DNA from 4 places in the Pseudomonas sp. FW305-96 genome. Region 3 is predicted to be linked to each of the others. Evidence: predicted binding sites of a transcription regulator. Region 3 holds the regulator's gene; each other region holds the start of a gene.
The links. The regulator FliA, encoded in region 3, starts transcription of late flagellar genes. The targets are predictions, from matches to a motif close to CTAAAGTTTNNNNNNNNNNNGCCGNTAA.
Positions count from the first base shown of each region.

Region 1: a site for FliA is predicted at 2,141-2,168, ahead of motA (flagellar motor stator protein MotA). Genes of this name have one in related genera too.
Region 2: a site for FliA is predicted at 2,133-2,160, ahead of AC3WL2_RS25500 (methyl-accepting chemotaxis protein). Genes of this name have one in related genera too.
Region 4: a site for FliA is predicted at 1,910-1,937, ahead of AC3WL2_RS23890 (flagellar protein MotY). Genes of this name have one in related genera too.

Region 1 covers NZ_JBYSYW010000063.1:1,252-5,461, forward strand. Annotated here, with positions in the region: gene AC3WL2_RS25650 (rhodanese-like domain-containing protein) at 1-521, opposite strand, end outside; gene AC3WL2_RS25655 (HDOD domain-containing protein) at 567-2,102, opposite strand; gene motA (flagellar motor stator protein MotA) at 2,233-3,084, shown strand; gene motB (flagellar motor protein MotB) at 3,088-4,104, shown strand; gene AC3WL2_RS25670 (molecular chaperone Tir) at 4,137-4,210, opposite strand, start outside.
Region 2 covers NZ_JBYSYW010000058.1:7,974-12,183, forward strand. Annotated here, with positions in the region: gene AC3WL2_RS25480 (DUF1176 domain-containing protein) at 1-211, opposite strand, end outside; gene AC3WL2_RS25485 (biliverdin-producing heme oxygenase) at 362-934, shown strand; gene AC3WL2_RS25490 (hypothetical protein) at 941-1,312, opposite strand; gene AC3WL2_RS25495 (GNAT family N-acetyltransferase) at 1,563-1,733, shown strand; gene AC3WL2_RS25500 (methyl-accepting chemotaxis protein) at 2,236-4,176, shown strand.
Region 3 covers NZ_JBYSYW010000045.1:3,304-7,513, forward strand. Annotated here, with positions in the region: gene flhF (flagellar biosynthesis GTPase FlhF) at 1-495, shown strand, start outside; gene fleN (flagellar synthesis regulator FleN) at 610-1,443, shown strand; gene fliA (RNA polymerase sigma factor FliA) at 1,440-2,180, shown strand; gene AC3WL2_RS24035 (chemotaxis response regulator CheY) at 2,286-2,660, shown strand; gene AC3WL2_RS24040 (protein phosphatase CheZ) at 2,680-3,468, shown strand; gene AC3WL2_RS24045 (chemotaxis protein CheA) at 3,481-4,210, shown strand, end outside.
Region 4 covers NZ_JBYSYW010000044.1:16,305-20,514, forward strand. Annotated here, with positions in the region: gene AC3WL2_RS23875 (peroxiredoxin) at 1-57, shown strand, start outside; gene rnt (ribonuclease T) at 126-737, opposite strand; gene pyrC (dihydroorotase) at 797-1,843, opposite strand; gene AC3WL2_RS23890 (flagellar protein MotY) at 1,974-2,954, shown strand; gene AC3WL2_RS23895 (argininosuccinate synthase) at 3,083-4,210, shown strand, end outside.

The DNA of each region.
Region 1 (4,210 bases), on a different contig from region 3:
CCGCTGTATTCCAGTGGTCCGCGCGCGTCCCAGATGACCAGGTCGGCGGCGCCCAGGCGGCTTTGCAGGTACTCGCGGGTGGCGGTGGGCTCCGGGTGCAGGCGCAGGTTCACCGCGCCGCCCATGCTGGCGGGCACCTCGGTGGACAGTTTGTCCGCCGGCCAGGCCTGTATGCCGCCGTTCAGGTAGTGATAGCGCTGGTGGCCAATCACGTCGAGCAGCCAGATGAAACGGCCGGCCCAGCCGCCGCCTTCGTCGTCGTAGACCACATAGACCGCATCGTCGCGATGACCGAGTTCGGCGAACAGCTTTTCCAGGTCGGCGCGTGCCGGCAGCAGGCCAGGTGCAGGCGGCTGTCCCAGCTGGGTGCGCTTGGGATCGACGAAGCGCGCCCCGGGGATGTGGCCGCTGCCATAGCGGTTGGCGCTGGTCAGGTCGACCAGGATCAGTTGCGGCGATTCCAGGCGCGGCAGCAGGTCCTCGGCTTCGATCACCAGGGGCAAGCCGGAAAAGTCAGTCATCCACGGTCTCCAGGGTGCAAAGGGGGCGATTGTAGCGCAAGGCAATCATGAATGGCGGTTGCCGAAGAGGGCCAGGGCGCGCTCGATGCATTGCACGGTTTTACCGAATGCCTGCACGCTGACATCGGCCAGCGGTTTGCCGTCCTGGTCCGCCACCGCCAGCATCAGCACCTGGTCGCCGACCGCCAGCGAGCGCAGCAGCAGGTGTTCGCTGCGGAAGAATGCGCGCAGTGGCGCCGGCAGCAGTGCGGTGAACTGGGCGTGATTTTCGGGCGTCAGGCGCAATTGCCCGGCCTTGCTCATCAGTTTCTGCAGGAGTTTGTTCTGCGCGATCGGCAACGCAATGACGCCGGCTTCCTTGGGCAGGCCCGCAGTCTGCTGCACCCGCAGGTAGTCGGTAGCCTTGTCCAGGCTCAGCAGCATCAGACGCTGCATGCCGCACGCCAGCAGCGCTTCGCGGGCCTGGGTGGCCAGGTGCACGGTATTGCTGAACGGGCTCGGCTGGGCGAGCAACTCCTGGCACAACCTGCGCCAGCGACCAAGGTCCTCGGTGCTGGGCGGTGGCGGCGTGAGCATGTCCGGGTGCGGGCGGCGCTGGTGCCAAGGCCAGATCAGCGCCTCGGCCGGGTGGAACAGGGCATGCCGGGCGTGATGGCGGGCACTGGCCGCGGCCTGTTGGTGAACCTGCTGCTGGACATCGTCCAGCGTGGTCTGCAGATAGAGGGCTGTAAGCAGCTGCCAGCGCAGCAAATGCGGATTGTCCCAGCCGACCTGGGCGGCCAGTGCAAGGCCGTTGGCCAGCAGCACGGTATTCGGGGGCTGGTTGAACCAGCGGCGCAGGGCCGGCTCTTCGTCCAGGCGCTGCTGCTGGACAAGCGGGTCCTGCTCGCGGGCGATGTTCAGCACCTGCGCCAGCTGTTCGCGCTCGTCCATCAGCAGGCGGTAACCCTGGGTCACCCACTCGGGCAGGCGCCAGTGCTCGGCCATGGCCTGGCACAGTTGCATGATGCGCACGCCGAACAGTTGCTGTTCGACTTCAGCGGCTTCCTCGCCCTTGTGGATAACTCGCAGCTCCCAGGTATCCAGCAGCTTGGGATAGACCAGGGCCAGGGGCCACAGGGGCGAGAGGAACAGCAGGCTGCCCCAGTGGATTTCCTGCCACAGGCGCGCCAGGCGGCTGGCGAACAGGCCGTTGGCTTGCTGGGTGGCATGCTGGCTGATCAGCAGGAACTGGCGCAGCACCGGCGGGATCTCGTCGGCCGGCAGCGATGGCAGGCGTGCCAGCAGTTGGCTGACGCGGGCCAGGCCAAGGCGGTTCAGGGCTATTTCCAGGCTCTCGGCCGGTTCGGCCTGGCTGGCGTTGGCCGGGTGGTTGGCCTCGCGCAACACGCAGAGCACCAGCGCGGGGCTATCCTGCATCAGTTCGGCGATATCGCGCAGGGAGCGACGGCTGTCGTTGATAGCCTGCAGCACCCGATCATGGCTCTCTTTCGGCACCGGTACGCGGACCCCGTCGAGCAGCTTGATCCAGGCCTCTAGACTCGACGGAGCCTGACTTGGCACCTTGGTTTCAATTGGCATATTGACATCAGTCCGAACTGGCTTTTCGCAATGAGTGGCTATAGTCTGGCGCAGTTCTGCCGATAAGTAGAAGAAGAGTTTTCAAGCTTCCGTTCCCTATCCTGACCACGACAGCAAGTGCTTCCAACTTATGGCTAAAATTATCGGCATCATCGTCGTATTCGCGAGCGTGCTCGGCGGCTACGTGCTTTCCCACGGCAAGATCGCGGCACTGATCCAGCCGTTCGAAGTGCTGATCATCGGCGGCGCGGCCTTTGGTGCGTTCCTCCAGGCCAACCCTGGTTACATGACCATGCATGTGATCAAGAAGTCGCTGAAGATGTTCGGCACCCGTTTCACCCACACCTTCTACCTGGAAGTGCTGGGCCTGGTGTACGAGATCCTCAACAAGAGCCGTCGTGAAGGCATGATGGCGATCGAAGGCGACATCGAGGACGCCGCGGCCAGCCCGATCTTCGCCAAGTACCCGGCGGTGCTGGGTGATGAGCGCATGACCGCGTTCATCTGCGATTACCTGCGGATCATGTCCACCGGCAACATGGCGCCCCACGAGCTCGAAGGCCTGTTCGACATGGAGCTGCTGAGCATGAAGGAAGAGCTCGAGCACCCGTCCCACGCAGTGACCGGGATCGCCGACGGCATGCCCGGCTTCGGTATCGTCGCGGCGGTACTGGGTATCGTGGTGACCATGGCCTCGCTGGGTGACGGTGACCAGAAGTCCATCGGCCTGCACGTCGGTGCGGCGTTGGTCGGTACCTTCTTCGGTATTCTTGCTGCCTACGGCTTCTTCGGCCCGTTGGCCAATGCCCTGCGCCATGATGCCAAGGAAGAGTTGAACGTCTACGAGGCGATCAAGGCCTCGCTGGTGGCCTCGGCTTCCGGCATGCCGCCGTCGCTGGCGGTCGAGTTCGGTCGCAAGGTGCTGTACCCGGCGCACCGCCCGAGCTTCGCCGAGCTGGAACAAGCAGTACGCGGTCGCTAAGCCATGGAGAACAATCAGCCCATCATCGTCAAGCGCGTCAAGCGCTTTGGCGACGGCCATCACGGCGGCGCCTGGAAAATCGCCTTCGCCGACTTCGCCACGGCGATGATGGCGTTCTTCCTGGTGCTGTGGTTGCTGTCGACCGCCACGCCTGAGCAGAAGATCGCAATCGCCGGTTACTTCAAGGACCCGATCGGTTTCTCCGAAAGCGGTACGCCCTACATCATCGATCTGGGTGGCTCGCCAGAACTGGCACCGGAAAAGACCATCAACCCGGAAGTGAAGTCCGAACCGACGCCGGATACCAGCCTGCAACTGGACAAGGATCAGGTCGAGACCATGGCCGAGCAGGTCGAGCGCGAGCGCCTCGAGCTGCTGCTGCAGGAGCTGCAGAACAAGGTCGAGGAAAACCCGCAGCTGCAGAAGTTCAAGGACCAGATCCTGTTCGAGATCACCCAGGACGGCCTGCGCATCCAGATCATGGATGCCGAGAACCGGCCGATGTTCGACCTGGGCAGCGCACGCCTGCAGCCGTACTTCGAAGACATCCTGCTGGCCATGGCCGACACCATCAAGGCGGTGCCGAACAAGATCAGCATCAGTGGCCATACCGATGCCAAGCCGTACTCCGGTACCGGCGATTTCGGTAACTGGGAGCTGTCGGCCAACCGCGCGAACGCGGCGCGTCGTGCATTGGTCGCTGGAGGCTATCCGGATGAGCAGGTGGCCCGCGTGGTCGGTTATGCTTCGTCGTCGCTGTTCGACCGTGCCAACCCGTTCAACCCGGTCAACCGCCGTATCGACATCATCGTCCTCACCAAGAAGGCGCAGCGCGATATCGAGGGTGAACAGGGCAAGCCGGAGGCTGCGCCGCCTGCCGCTGACACACCGCCTGCGAGCGCAGCGCCAGGTGCAGCCGCGACACCGGGCGATACGCCGATGCAGCCGCGTGAGCTGCGCCAGAAGCTGAACATCTTCGAAGATGGCGTATTGAAGATGGACGAGGCCAAAGACCAGTAAGTAACAGGGGCCGCTTTGCGGCCCCGATGCATTCAGAACCCCCGCCTGATCTTGGCCTTGAGATCGGCATGGAAGAAATCCGCATTGTCCCTGTCCGACACTGCGC
Region 2 (4,210 bases), on a different contig from region 3:
AGGCGCCCGCCTCACGCTGCACCAGCATGCCCACTCGCATCCGCTCCGGATGATCGGCCAGGACCGCGGTGCAGAAGCGCGTGTTGTCGCAGCCAACAATCCAGTCCTTGATCTCCCGGTATACCGGCACCGGCTCTGGTTCCGCCGCGACGGCCAGGCCCGGCAGCAACGCCAGCCCCAGGGCCAGCCAGTTCCATGTTGTTGCGCGCATCGTGCTGCATTCCTTTCTTGGCGGTGAAAGCCTCGTTCCAGAGGCGGCGCAATGATTCCACAGTTCAAGGGCCAGGTGCGTAAAATCGGCACTGGTGATTGCGTCGCCTGATCTGGCAGTATCGAATGCCATAACGCCAGAGCCGCCGTCATGTCCGCTACCGTCAGCCCGTTGCTGCTTGCCCTGCGCGAAGGTACCCGCGCCTGCCACCAGAGGCTGGAAGCCCGGCTGCCTTTCTTCAGCGAGGGCTTCGACCGCGCGGCCTACGCCGACCTGCTCGGGGCCTACCATGGCTTTCATGCGCCGCTGGATTTACTGCTGGGCGCCTACCAGAGCGCCGAACGCCACAAGACGCCCACCCTGTCACGCGACCTGGGCGCCCTGGCCATCGATATCGAAGCGCTGCCCTGGTGCCACGCCCTGCCTCGCATCGATGACGAAGCCAGCGCGCTTGGGGTGATGTATGTACTTGAAGGCTCCACGCTCGGTGGCCAAGTGCTCAAGCGGGCCATGGCCGAACGCCTGGGTATCGACGCCGACAACGGCGGCGCGTTCCTCGACGTCTACGGCCCGCTGACCGGCGCACGCTGGCGCAGCTTCCTCGAGCGACTGGCTGCCGCGACCCCGGAGCCGACCGCCCAGGCCCGGACGGTAGAAGCCGCTGTAGACACCTTCATCTGCTTCGAACAGTGGCTCGAAGAACGACAGGTGCTGGCCTGCTGAACTCCCTCACCGACGGCACTGGTGCAACAGCGACGTTACCAGTGGCGTCATCCCGATGGCCACCACGCACAAGCCACCGCACAACAACGCAAATCCCAGTGCCCGCAACGGGTGCAAGGTATTGAAGAACGCCAGCACCAGCAGCACCAGCAACAGCGCCAGCCAGTAGCGAACTGCCGCCCTTGGAATGGCCACCATCAACAGGTTGAAGAGCACGAAGGCGTAGAACACCAGCATCGTCGCCAAGCCGACGCTGACACCTCGCGCCATCGGCGGGCCGACATGCTGCCGGTAGAGATCGAAGCCAAGGCTCAAGATAAAGGGAAAAGCCACACACCCCAGTGCGTGCAGCAGGAAGCGGGAAAGCAGCGGCAACATTCGTCCTTGATCCTGGAGTCGGCCAAAGGTTGCGCATGGCCGTGAGTGAGGAAAGCGGATGCTAATGCCCTGAATAGACGCCAGCAAGCCGCAGCCCCATTGGTCGGCAAACACTCGTGACAAAGACCTGCTTTTCCGGCTTTGCGGCACGCAGCAGAATCCCTACGTCTGTGTTTCATGAAATCCTGCAGGATCGCCCCCACAGCAAAGGCGCTGGACAACCTGATAGCGAGCCCCGACATGAACGTCATTGCCTGTGACCTGCACCACCTGGACGCCACCGCGGACCCAAGCCGAGGGCGCGCAGCGGTTGAGCCTGGACACCGCCAGGAGCAACCTTGCCGCCCAGGCGCTGTATGAATCGCTGGGGTATGAGGCCGAGCAGGAATTCGTGACCTATCACAAGGTGCTCGATCACTGAAGGTAGCCATGGGAGCTTTCGATATCCGCTTTCGCTCAGCGCGAGGGAGGCAGCTATACGCGGGTGTGCAAGACCGTGGAGTAGGAACCCGGCTGGCCCGAAGGCCTCCCACGTATAGCCGCCATTGAGCGACTTGGACCACATCCTCGGGCTTGCACACCCGGTCGTTGAATTGGCAACGACAGGGCGAGATTAGGGAATGCGGCTGGCCAGAACAACAGCTGAAAGGCCGTGAAAGCATGGTTGGGAAACGTCCTACATGAAATAGGGAAAGTCTTAGTAATCGTCCTTAATCAACAGCTCAGAGCTCTTTGTGGGGCAAACCCGCTCCTACGCATCTTTGCTACTTTCCCGCCAAGTCAGGACAATTTCTGAATTTCCTGTACACGAAATATCTACTAAAGGTTTATATTCCGCCCGCCGAAACAGAAAAGGTAGCAAGTGGCCACCACCCTAGCGAAGCGGCCATGTACACCCTTCACACTCACGGATGGGCGTCACGATGAAAATAAAAAACAAACTGATCCTGGCCTTCGTACTGGTGGCCTTTATCCCGGTCGCCCTGGTTGGCGGGATTTCGGTGCTGAACATCCGCAGCGAGGCGGTCGATCAGTTCCTCGACGGTAGTACCCGGGAAATTCGCCAGATCGACGGCAACATGCGCCAGTTCTTTGATGGCACGTTGCAGAACGTCGATCAGATGGCCAAGGATCCTGTATACACCTCGGTCACCTCGCTCAAGGACTACACCGGGGCCGATGCCGCCAGCCAGCCGATGCCCGAGGCTGCGCAACGGGTCATCGACGCCTTCGCCCGCTACGGCACCACTCACCCGGCAGCGGCGATCCTTTCAATCGGCCTGGAAGACGGCAGCTACGCCAAATGGCCGGATGATCCACAACTGGCCAAGTACGACCCGCGCACCCGCCCCTGGTACAAGGCCGCCATGGCCAGCCCGGACAAGACGGTGCGCACCGCCGCGTACTACTACGACAAGGACGACGTGGCCCTGGTCGGCACCGCCCGCGCGCTGCTCGACGCGGCCGGCAAGGCCAAGGGCGTGTTCGTGGTCAGCGTGTCGCTGAAGAACCTCACCGAGCTGGTCAAGAGCATCAAGCTGGGCGACAGCGGCTACGTGATGCTGATCGAGGACGGCACCGTGCTGGTCGACCCGCGCAACGCCGGGCACAGCTTCAAGCAGCTCAAGGATCTCGGCGCACCGTACGCGGCGTTGGCCGCCACCGAGCAAGGCGCCACCGAGGTGGTGATCGATGGCGTGCGCTACATGGCCAATGTGTGGACCTCCCCAGGCCTGGGCTGGCGCTTCGTCGGGCTGATCGAGTACGACGAGGTCATGGCCGCGGCCACACGCATGACCTATGTCACGGCGGTGATCGTGGTGCTGCTGGCGCTGATCTTCGCCGGGGTGGCGGCAGCGTTCTCGCGGGTGATCGTCAAGCCCATCGGCCAGGTGAGCACCGGCCTGCAGTCGATCGCCGAGGGTGAAGGCGACCTGCGCCGCGACCTGCAGGTCCAGGGCAAAGATGAAACCGCCGAGCTGGCCGGCTGGTTCAACAAGTTCCTCGCCGCCATCCGCCAGCTGATCCAGCGCATCGGCGCGGCCTCGACCAACCTGCACGAAGCCTCGCGCAGCAACAGCGAGATGGCCGGTAACATGAACGAGGCCGCCGGGCGTCAGCGCGAGGCGGTGGAGCTGGTGTCCACTGCGTTCAACGAAATGGTCGCCACCGCCAACGAAGTGGCGCGCTCATGCAGCAGCGCCGCAGATGCCGCCGAACATGGGCACCGGCGGGTGGCCGAGGGCAAGCAGCAGATCGAGGCGACCACCGACAACGTCAATCGTCTGGGTCGGCGCCTGAGCGAGTCGTCTCAGGCCATGGTCGAGTTGGAAGAAGGCAGCCGCAGCATCAACCAGATCCTCGGCACCATCCGCGCCATCGCCGAGCAGACCAACCTGCTGGCGCTCAACGCCGCGATCGAGGCCGCCCGGGCCGGCGACCAGGGGCGTGGTTTCGCGGTGGTGGCCGACGAGGTACGGGCACTGGCCAAGCGCACCGCCGATTCCACCGGCGAGATCGACCAGTTGCTCAATACCCTCGGCGGCAAGACCCATGAGGTCTCGCAAAAGATGGAAAGCTGCCTGGACCTGTCGCGGGCCAGCGTGACGTCAATCGAAAGCGCGCGTGACAGTTTCGAGGGTATCCAGCTGTCGGTGAACGAGATCCGCGACCAGAACCTGCAGATCTCGGCGGCCGCCGAGGAGCAGCACAGCGTCGCCGAGGAGATCAACCGGCACATCCAGCAGATCTACGACGAGGCACGACTGGTAGAGGGGCTGGCCAGCTCTGCACAGGCCGACTCTGGCAGGCTGGCACAGTTGTCGGATGAGCTGAACGGGTTGGTGGGGCGCTTCAAGTCGTAAGGCCTCCAGCAGCTGGGGCCGCCAGGCGGCCCTT
Region 3 (4,210 bases):
AATGTGCCGGTCACCTACGTCGACCCGGGCGAGTCGCTGGCCCAGGCCCTGGAGCCGCTGCTGCGCAAACGTGTGGTGCTGATCGACACCGCCGGCCTGCAGGCCAGCGACCCGGCGCTGCGCATGCAGCTCGAGACCCTGGCCGGGCGCGGCATCGCCGCAAAGAATTACCTGGTGCTGGCGACCACCAGCCAGAAGCAGGTGCTCACCGCCGCCTACCATAGCTACAAGCGCTGCGGCCTGGCCGGGTGCATCCTGACCAAACTCGACGAAACGGCCTGCCTCGGCGAAGTGCTGAGCCTGGCCATCAGTCATGAATTGCCGGTGGCCTATCTGACCGATGGGCCGCGCATTCCCGACGACCTGCAGCTACCGCGCAAGCACCAGTTGGTAAGCCGCGCCGTCAGTGTGCAATTGCAGGAAGAGCCCAGCGACGAGGCCATGGCCGACATGTTCGCTGATCTGTACCACAGCCCTGGCAAGCGCGCGGGTTGAGGGTGAATACTGTGCAAAGTACCTACATCATGGGGTTGCCCGGCCGGACCGTGGCCTTGAATGTTCAGCCCCTCATGTGGCCTGGGTCCAAGCGAGACAAGGTAAAGAACAGACATGGGTAGCATGCATCCCGTACAGGTGATCGCCGTGACCGGTGGCAAAGGTGGCGTCGGCAAGACTAACGTTTCAGTGAACCTGTCCCTGGCGCTGGCCGAACTCGGCCGCCGGGTGATGTTGCTGGACGCCGACCTGGGCCTGGCCAATGTCGACGTTCTGCTGGGGCTCACGCCCAAGCGCACCCTCGCCGATGTGATCGAAGGCCGCTGCGAGCTGCGTGATGTGCTGTTGCAGGGGCCGGGTGGTGTGCGCATCGTCCCGGCGGCCTCCGGCACGCAGAGCATGGTGCACCTGGCGCCCGCGCAACACGCCGGCCTGATCCAGGCCTTCAGCGACATCGGCGACAACCTCGATGTGCTGGTGATCGACACGGCTGCGGGTATCGGTGACTCGGTGGTCAGTTTCGTTCGCGCCGCCCAGGAAGTGCTGCTGGTGGTGTGCGACGAGCCGACCTCGATCACCGACGCCTATGCGCTGATCAAGCTGCTCAACCGCGATTACGGGATGAATCGATTCCGTGTGCTGGCCAACATGGCCCAGAGCCCGCAGGAAGGCCGCAACCTTTTCGCCAAGTTGACCAAGGTCACGGACCGCTTCCTCGACGTCGCCCTACAATACGTCGGTGCCGTGCCTTACGACGAATGCGTGCGCAAGGCCGTGCAGAAGCAGCGGGCGGTCTATGAGGCCTTCCCTCGGTCCAAGTGCGCGCTGGCGTTCAAGGCCATCGCGCAGAAGGTCGACAGCTGGCCGCTGCCTGCCAACCCGCGTGGGCACCTGGAATTCTTTGTCGAGCGCCTGGTGCAGCCCACCAGTGCAGGGCCGGTGCTATGAGCGCGAGCGGTTTCAAGATGTACAGCAAGGCCGCCAAGGATGCGCAGTACGAGCTGATCGAGCGCTACGCGCCGTTGGTCAAGCGTATCGCCTACCACCTGCTGGCACGCCTGCCGGCCAACGTCCAGGTCGAGGATCTGATCCAGGCCGGGATGATCGGCTTGCTGGAAGTGGCCAACAAATACGATGCCAGCAAGGGTGCCAGTTTCGAAACCTACGCCGGTATCCGTATTCGCGGCGCCATGCTCGACGAGGTGCGCAAGGGCGATTGGGCGCCGCGTTCGGTGCACCGCAATACGCGCATGGTCAGTGACGCGATCCGCTGTGTCGAAGCAAAGACTGGCCGCGACGCTAAAGATCACGAGGTTGCTGCCGAACTCCAATTGAGTCTCGATGATTACTACGGGATTTTGAATGACACCTTGGGCAGCCGCCTGTTCAGTTTCGACGACCTGCTGCAGGACGGCGAACATGAAGGGCTGCACGAGGACGGAGCCAGCGGCCAGCTGGAGCCGGCGCGTGACCTGGAAGACGAGCGCTTCCAGGCCGCGCTGGCCGATGCGATCGCCAACCTGCCGGAGCGCGAACGCCTGGTCCTGGCGCTGTACTACGACGAAGAGCTGAACCTCAAGGAAATCGGTGAGGTGCTGGGGGTCAGCGAATCGCGTGTCAGCCAGTTGCACAGCCAGTGCGCCGCGCGTTTGCGCAGCCGCCTTGGGGAGTGGCGGGCACGTTGAACCCGGGTTCAGTGCAGTCGTTTTTTTTGTAGTGCCGAATTGATTGAGCGCGCGCTCGGCGCCGAGCGCGTTTAAGACTGCTTGGAGGTCTAATTGAACAAAGACATGAAAATCCTCATCGTTGACGACTTTTCGACGATGCGGCGGATCATCAAGAACCTGTTGCGTGACCTGGGGTTCACCAACGTCAAGGAAGCTGATGACGGCAACACGGCACTGCCAATGCTCACCAGCGAGCATTTTGACTTTCTGGTGACCGACTGGAACATGCCGGGCATGACCGGTATCGACCTGCTGCGCGCCGTTCGCGCCGACGAGCGCCTCAAGCACCTGCCGGTGCTGATGGTCACCGCGGAAGCCAAGCGCGAGCAGATCATCGAAGCTGCCCAGGCCGGCGTGAACGGCTATGTGGTCAAGCCTTTCACCGCCCTGGCGCTGAAAGAAAAGATCGAAAAGATCTTCGAACGCGTCAACGGCTGAGTCACGTCTGGGGGGCGCAATGGAGTCAACCAACAACTCTTTGGGTGAGTTCGAATCAACCCTGAAGAAGCATGCGCAGGAGCTGGTCGAGAGCCTGGAGCGCGGCCGCTTCGGTGAGGCGGTGCAGCTGATCCACCAACTGAACCAGACCCGCGACCGCGGGCTGTACCAGGAAGTCGGCAAGCTCACCCGCGAACTGCACAGTGCAATCGTCAACTTCCAGATCGACCCGGCCATGCCGCAGGCCGAGGAAGTGTCGCAGATTACCGATGCCGCCGAGCGCCTCTCCTACGTGGTCCGTCTCACCGAAGGTGCGGCCAACCGCACCATGGACCTGGCGGAGGCGTGCACCCCGGTGCTCAACGACCTCGCCGCCGAGGCCCAGAGCCTGTCCGCCGACTGGCAGCGCTTCATGCGTCGCGAAGTGGCGGCGCCGGAGTTCCGTGAGCTGGTCAAGCGTGTGGACAGTTTCCTGACGCACAGCGCCGAAGGTAATCAGAAGGTCGCCGGCCATATCAACGATATTGTCCTGGCCCAGGATTATCAGGATCTCACCGGCCAGGTGATCAAACGGGTGACCACCCTGGTCACCGAAGTCGAAAGCAATCTGCTCAAGCTCGTGCTGATGGCAAGCCAGGTCGACCGCTTTGCCGGTATCGAACATGACCACCAGCAGCTGCGTGCTGAAAAAGATCAAGAAAAACATCCGACTCGGGGTGAAGGTCCGCAGATTCATGCCGATAAGCGTGAAGACGTCGTGTCCAGCCAGGACGATGTCGACGATCTGTTGTCCAGCCTGGGTTTTTAAGGAGCACGTTTAATGAGCTTCGGCGCCGATGAAGAAATCCTTCAGGATTTCCTGGTAGAAGCCGGCGAAATCCTCGAGCAACTGTCCGAGCAATTGGTCGAGCTGGAAAGCCGGCCCGATGATGCGGACCTGCTCAACGCGATTTTCCGCGGTTTCCACACTGTAAAAGGGGGCGCCGGCTTCCTTCAGCTCAATGAGTTGGTGGAGTGCTGCCACATTGCCGAGAACGTGTTCGACATCCTGCGCAAAGGTGAGCGCCGGGTCGACGCGGAACTGATGGACGTGGTGCTCGAAGCGCTCGATACGGTCAACAGCATGTTCGGCCAGGTGCGCGAGCGCACCGACGTCACGCCGGCCACCCGTGAGCTGCTGGCGGCGCTGTCGCGCCTGGCCGAGCCCGCTGGCGCCGAAGAACCGGCCCCGGTCGAGGTGGCTGTTGTCGCCGAAGCGCCGGCTGCCGAGCCCGACATCACCGACACCGAGTTCGAGCAACTGCTCGATTCGCTTGATGCAGTCAAGGCTGAAGCCCAGGTTCACGAGCAATTGCAGGGTGAGCAGGTCAGCGCGGGTGGTGACGAGATTACCGACGCCGAATTCGAGTCGTTGCTCGACCAGCTGCACGGCAAAGGCCAGTTCTCGCCCGATGCCGCTGCCAGTGAGCCAGCGGCCGTTGCCCCTGCCAGCGATGAGATCACCGACGACGAGTTCGAGTCGCTGCTCGATCAGTTGCACGGCAAGGGCA
Region 4 (4,210 bases), on a different contig from region 3:
AACGCTTCGCCGGAAGGTGTCGCGGCTTACCTGAGCGAGAACGCTGGCAAGCTGTAATTTGCCAAGCGCATGAAAAAACCGGCCCTGGTGGCCGGTTTTTTATGCTTCAAGCTACAAGCGTGTGATCAGTCGTTGAAGTCGCGCCAGCCGCCCATCTCTTTCCAGCGATTGACGATGCCGCAGAACAGCTCGGCGGTCTTCTCGGTGTCGTAACGCGCCGAATGCGCCTCACGGCCGTCGAAGTCGATGTCTGCGCTCTGGCAGGCTCGGGCCAGCACGGTCTGGCCGTAGGCAAGGCCAGCGAGGGTGGCGGTATCGAAGCTGGAGAACGGGTGGAACGGGTTGCGCTTGATATCGTTGCGCGCCACTGCGGCATTGAGGAAACCCAGGTCGAAGCTGCTGTTATGCCCCACCAGGATCGCCCGCTTGCAGCCATTGGCCTTCAGCGCCTTGCGCACGCCGCGGAAAATATCGGTCAGCGCGCTTTCCTCGCTCACCGCCATGCGCAGCGGGTGATCGAGCTTGATGCCGGTGAACTCCAGCGCGGCGGCCTCGATATTGGCGCCCTCGAACGGTTCGACCCGATGGAAGTAGGTGTGCTCGGGGAACAGGAAGCCCTTTTCATCCATGCCGATGGTGACGGCGGCAATCTCCAGCAGCGCGTCGGTGGCGCTGTTGAAGCCTCCAGTCTCGACATCCACCACCACGGGCAGGTAGCCGCGGAAACGCTCGGCCATCGGATGGCGCGAGCCGCTGCTGACCTGGCTGTCCTGGTCGTCTTCGTACAGATCTTCGCTCACGCGTTGTCCTCCTGCAGGCGCCAGCGCAGCGTTTCACCAGCGCGCAGGGGAATGACGGTGGTGTCACCGAAGGGCAGGCTGTCCGGCGCTGTCCATTGCTCTCTCACCAAGGTGATGGTGTCGGTATTGCGCGGCAGGCCGTAGAAGTCAGGGCCATGCTTGCTGGCGAAGCCTTCGAGCTTGTCCAGCGCGTTGCGCTGCTCGAACGCCTCGGCATACAACTCGATGGCGGCGTAGGCGGTATAGCAGCCGGCGCAGCCGCAGGCGGCTTCCTTGGCATGCTTGGCGTGAGGCGCCGAGTCGGTACCGAGGAAGAACTTCGGGTTGCCGCTGGTCGCGGCATCCAGCAACGCAACCTGGTGGGTGTTGCGCTTGAGGATCGGCAGGCAATAGAAATGCGGGCGGATACCGCCAACCAGCATGTGGTTGCGGTTGTACAGCAGGTGCTGGGCGGTGATGGTGGCACCGACGTTGGCCGGCGCCTCGGTGACGAACTGCGCGGCGTCGGCGGTGGTGATGTGCTCGAACACCACTTTCAGGGTCGGGAAGCGCTCGACCAGGCGGCGCATGTGCTCGTCGATGAAGCGCTTCTCGCGGTCGAACACGTCGATTTCACTGCGCGTGACCTCACCGTGCACCAGCAGGGGCATGCCGGTTTCGGCCAGTGCCTCGATTGCCGGGAAGATGTTGTCGATGCTGGTCACGCCCGAATCGGAGTTGGTGGTGGCGCCGGCCGGGTAGAGCTTGGCGGCGAACACGATCCCACTGGCCTTGGCGGCGCGGATGTCTTGCGGGCTGGTGCGGTCGGTAAGATACAGCACCATCAGTGGCTCGAAACGGCTGCCGGCGGGGCGTGCGGCAAGGATGCGGGCGCGGTAGGCATCGGCCTCGACGGCGTTGCGCACCGGCGGAACCAGGTTGGGCATGATGATGGCGCGGGCGAAGGTACGCGCCACGTCACCGACGGTGTGAGGCAGGACGGCACCATCGCGCAGATGGATGTGCCAGTCGTCGGGGCGCAGGAGGGTCAGGCGATCGGACATTGGAGATTCCAGGCGGGTCGAACTCAGAAGCCAATGCTACCGGAAAACCCCTGTTCGAGCACGGCTATCAAGTTTTCCGACGGGCGTCCGATAGCATTCAGGTAAGCCGTCAGAATCAGTGGAGCCGACCGTGCGCCAGCGTTACCTAGCCCTGTTCACCCTTGTCGCCAGCCTGCCGGCCGGGGCCATGACCTTCCAGACCCGCGTGGAGAACGTCGCCTGGAAAGTCGAGGGTGATCAGTTCGAATGTCGCTTGATCCAGCCGATCGACGGTTTCGGCAGCGGCGAGTTCGTGCGCCGTGCCGGCGAACAACCGACGTTCCAGCTGCGTTCGGACAGCAACGTCCTCGGCGCCGGTTCCGCCACCTTGCTGGCCGCCGCAGCCCCCTGGCAGCCAGGGCGGGGCGATATCAACCTTGGTGCGGTGCACATGGCCCGCACTGGCGTGCTGTTCACCTCCAGCCAGGGGCAGGCCAGCCGCCTGATCAATGGCCTGCTCGATGGCCGTAGCACGGTGGTGCGCAACTACCGGGGCGAGGGTGGCCGGCCGATGCAAGTGCAGGTGATGCCAGTCAGCTTCGCCAAGGCCTACAGCGACTACCAACTGTGTGCTGCCAAGCTGCTGCCGATGAACTATGACCAGATCCGTCAGACCCAGGTCGGCTTCCCCGGTGGCGGTATCGAGCTGGACAGCTCGGCGCGCGCTCGCCTGGATGTGCTGCTCGATTATCTGAAGGCCGATCCGACGGTCAACCGCATCGAGCTCAACGGCCATTCCGACAACAGCGGCAACCGTCTGACCAACCGTGACACCTCGCGTCGACGGGCACTGGCGGTTGCCGACTACCTCAAGGCCCATGGCGTGCCGGAAGAGCAGATCACCGTGCGGTTCCACGGCGAGCGCTATCCACTGGCGAAGAACAACTCTGCCGCCAACCGGGCGCGAAACCGCCGGGTGAACATCCAGCTCGAGCGTGTGACACCGGTCGAGAAACCGCTGGAGAAGCCGGCGCCACCGGTTGCGCCGGCGGCTCCGGCACCCGCGGCTACCGCACCTGCGCCTGCGACGCCTGCGGCCGCTGCCACCCAGCCCGCTCCAGCAAAATCCTGAGTGCGACAGCGGGTCGCGCTCTCGACAATTCCTGTCGCTTTGTCGTCACAAGCTGTCGCCCCATTGTAAATTTTTCGGCAAGGCCGGTAGAATCATCGGCTTTCCGTACAACCCCGTGGAGTGATGGCATGGCGGACGTAAAAAAGGTCGTATTGGCGTATTCCGGCGGCCTTGATACTTCGGTGATTCTCAAGTGGCTGCAGGACACCTACAACTGTGAAGTGGTGACCTTCACCGCTGACCTCGGCCAGGGCGAGGAGGTCGAACCGGCCCGCGCCAAGGCCCAGGCGATGGGCGTGAAAGAAATCTACATCGACGACCTGCGCGAAGAGTTCGTGCGTGATTTCGTCTTCCCGATGTTCCGCGCCAACACCGTCTACGAAGGCGAGTACCTGCTGGGTACTTCCATCGCCCGCCCGCTGATCGCCAAGCGCCTGATCGAAATCGCCAACGAAACCGGCGCCGACGCCATTTCCCACGGTGCCACCGGCAAGGGCAACGACCAGGTGCGTTTCGAGCTCGGTGCCTATGCGCTCAAGCCTGGCGTCAAGGTCATCGCGCCATGGCGTGAGTGGGACCTGCTGTCCCGCGAGAAGCTGATGGACTACGCCGAGAAGCACGGTATCCCGATCGAGCGTCACGGCAAGAAGAAGTCGCCATACTCGATGGACGCCAACCTGCTGCACATCTCCTACGAAGGCGGTGTCCTGGAAGATACCTGGACCGAGCACGAGGAAGACATGTGGAAATGGAGCGTCTCCCCGGAGAATGCCCCGGACCAGGCCACCTACATCGAGCTGACCTACCGCAACGGTGACATCGTTGCTATCGACGGCGTCGAGAAGACCCCGGCCACCGTGCTGGCCGAGCTCAACCGCATTGGCGGCGCCAACGGCATCGGCCGCCTGGACATCGTCGAGAACCGCTATGTCGGCATGAAGTCGCGCGGTTGCTACGAGACCCCGGGCGGCACCATCATGCTCAAGGCTCACCGCGCCATCGAGTCGATCACCCTGGACCGCGAAGTCGCTCACCTGAAGGATGAGCTGATGCCCAAGTACGCCAGCCTGATCTACACCGGCTACTGGTGGAGCCCGGAGCGTCTGATGCTGCAGCAGATGATCGACGCCTCGCAGCTCAACGTGAATGGCGTTGTTCGCCTGAAGCTGTACAAGGGCAATGTCACCGTCGTGGGGCGCAAGTCGGACGATTCTCTGTTCGATGCCAACATTGCGACCTTCGAGGAAGACGGCGGG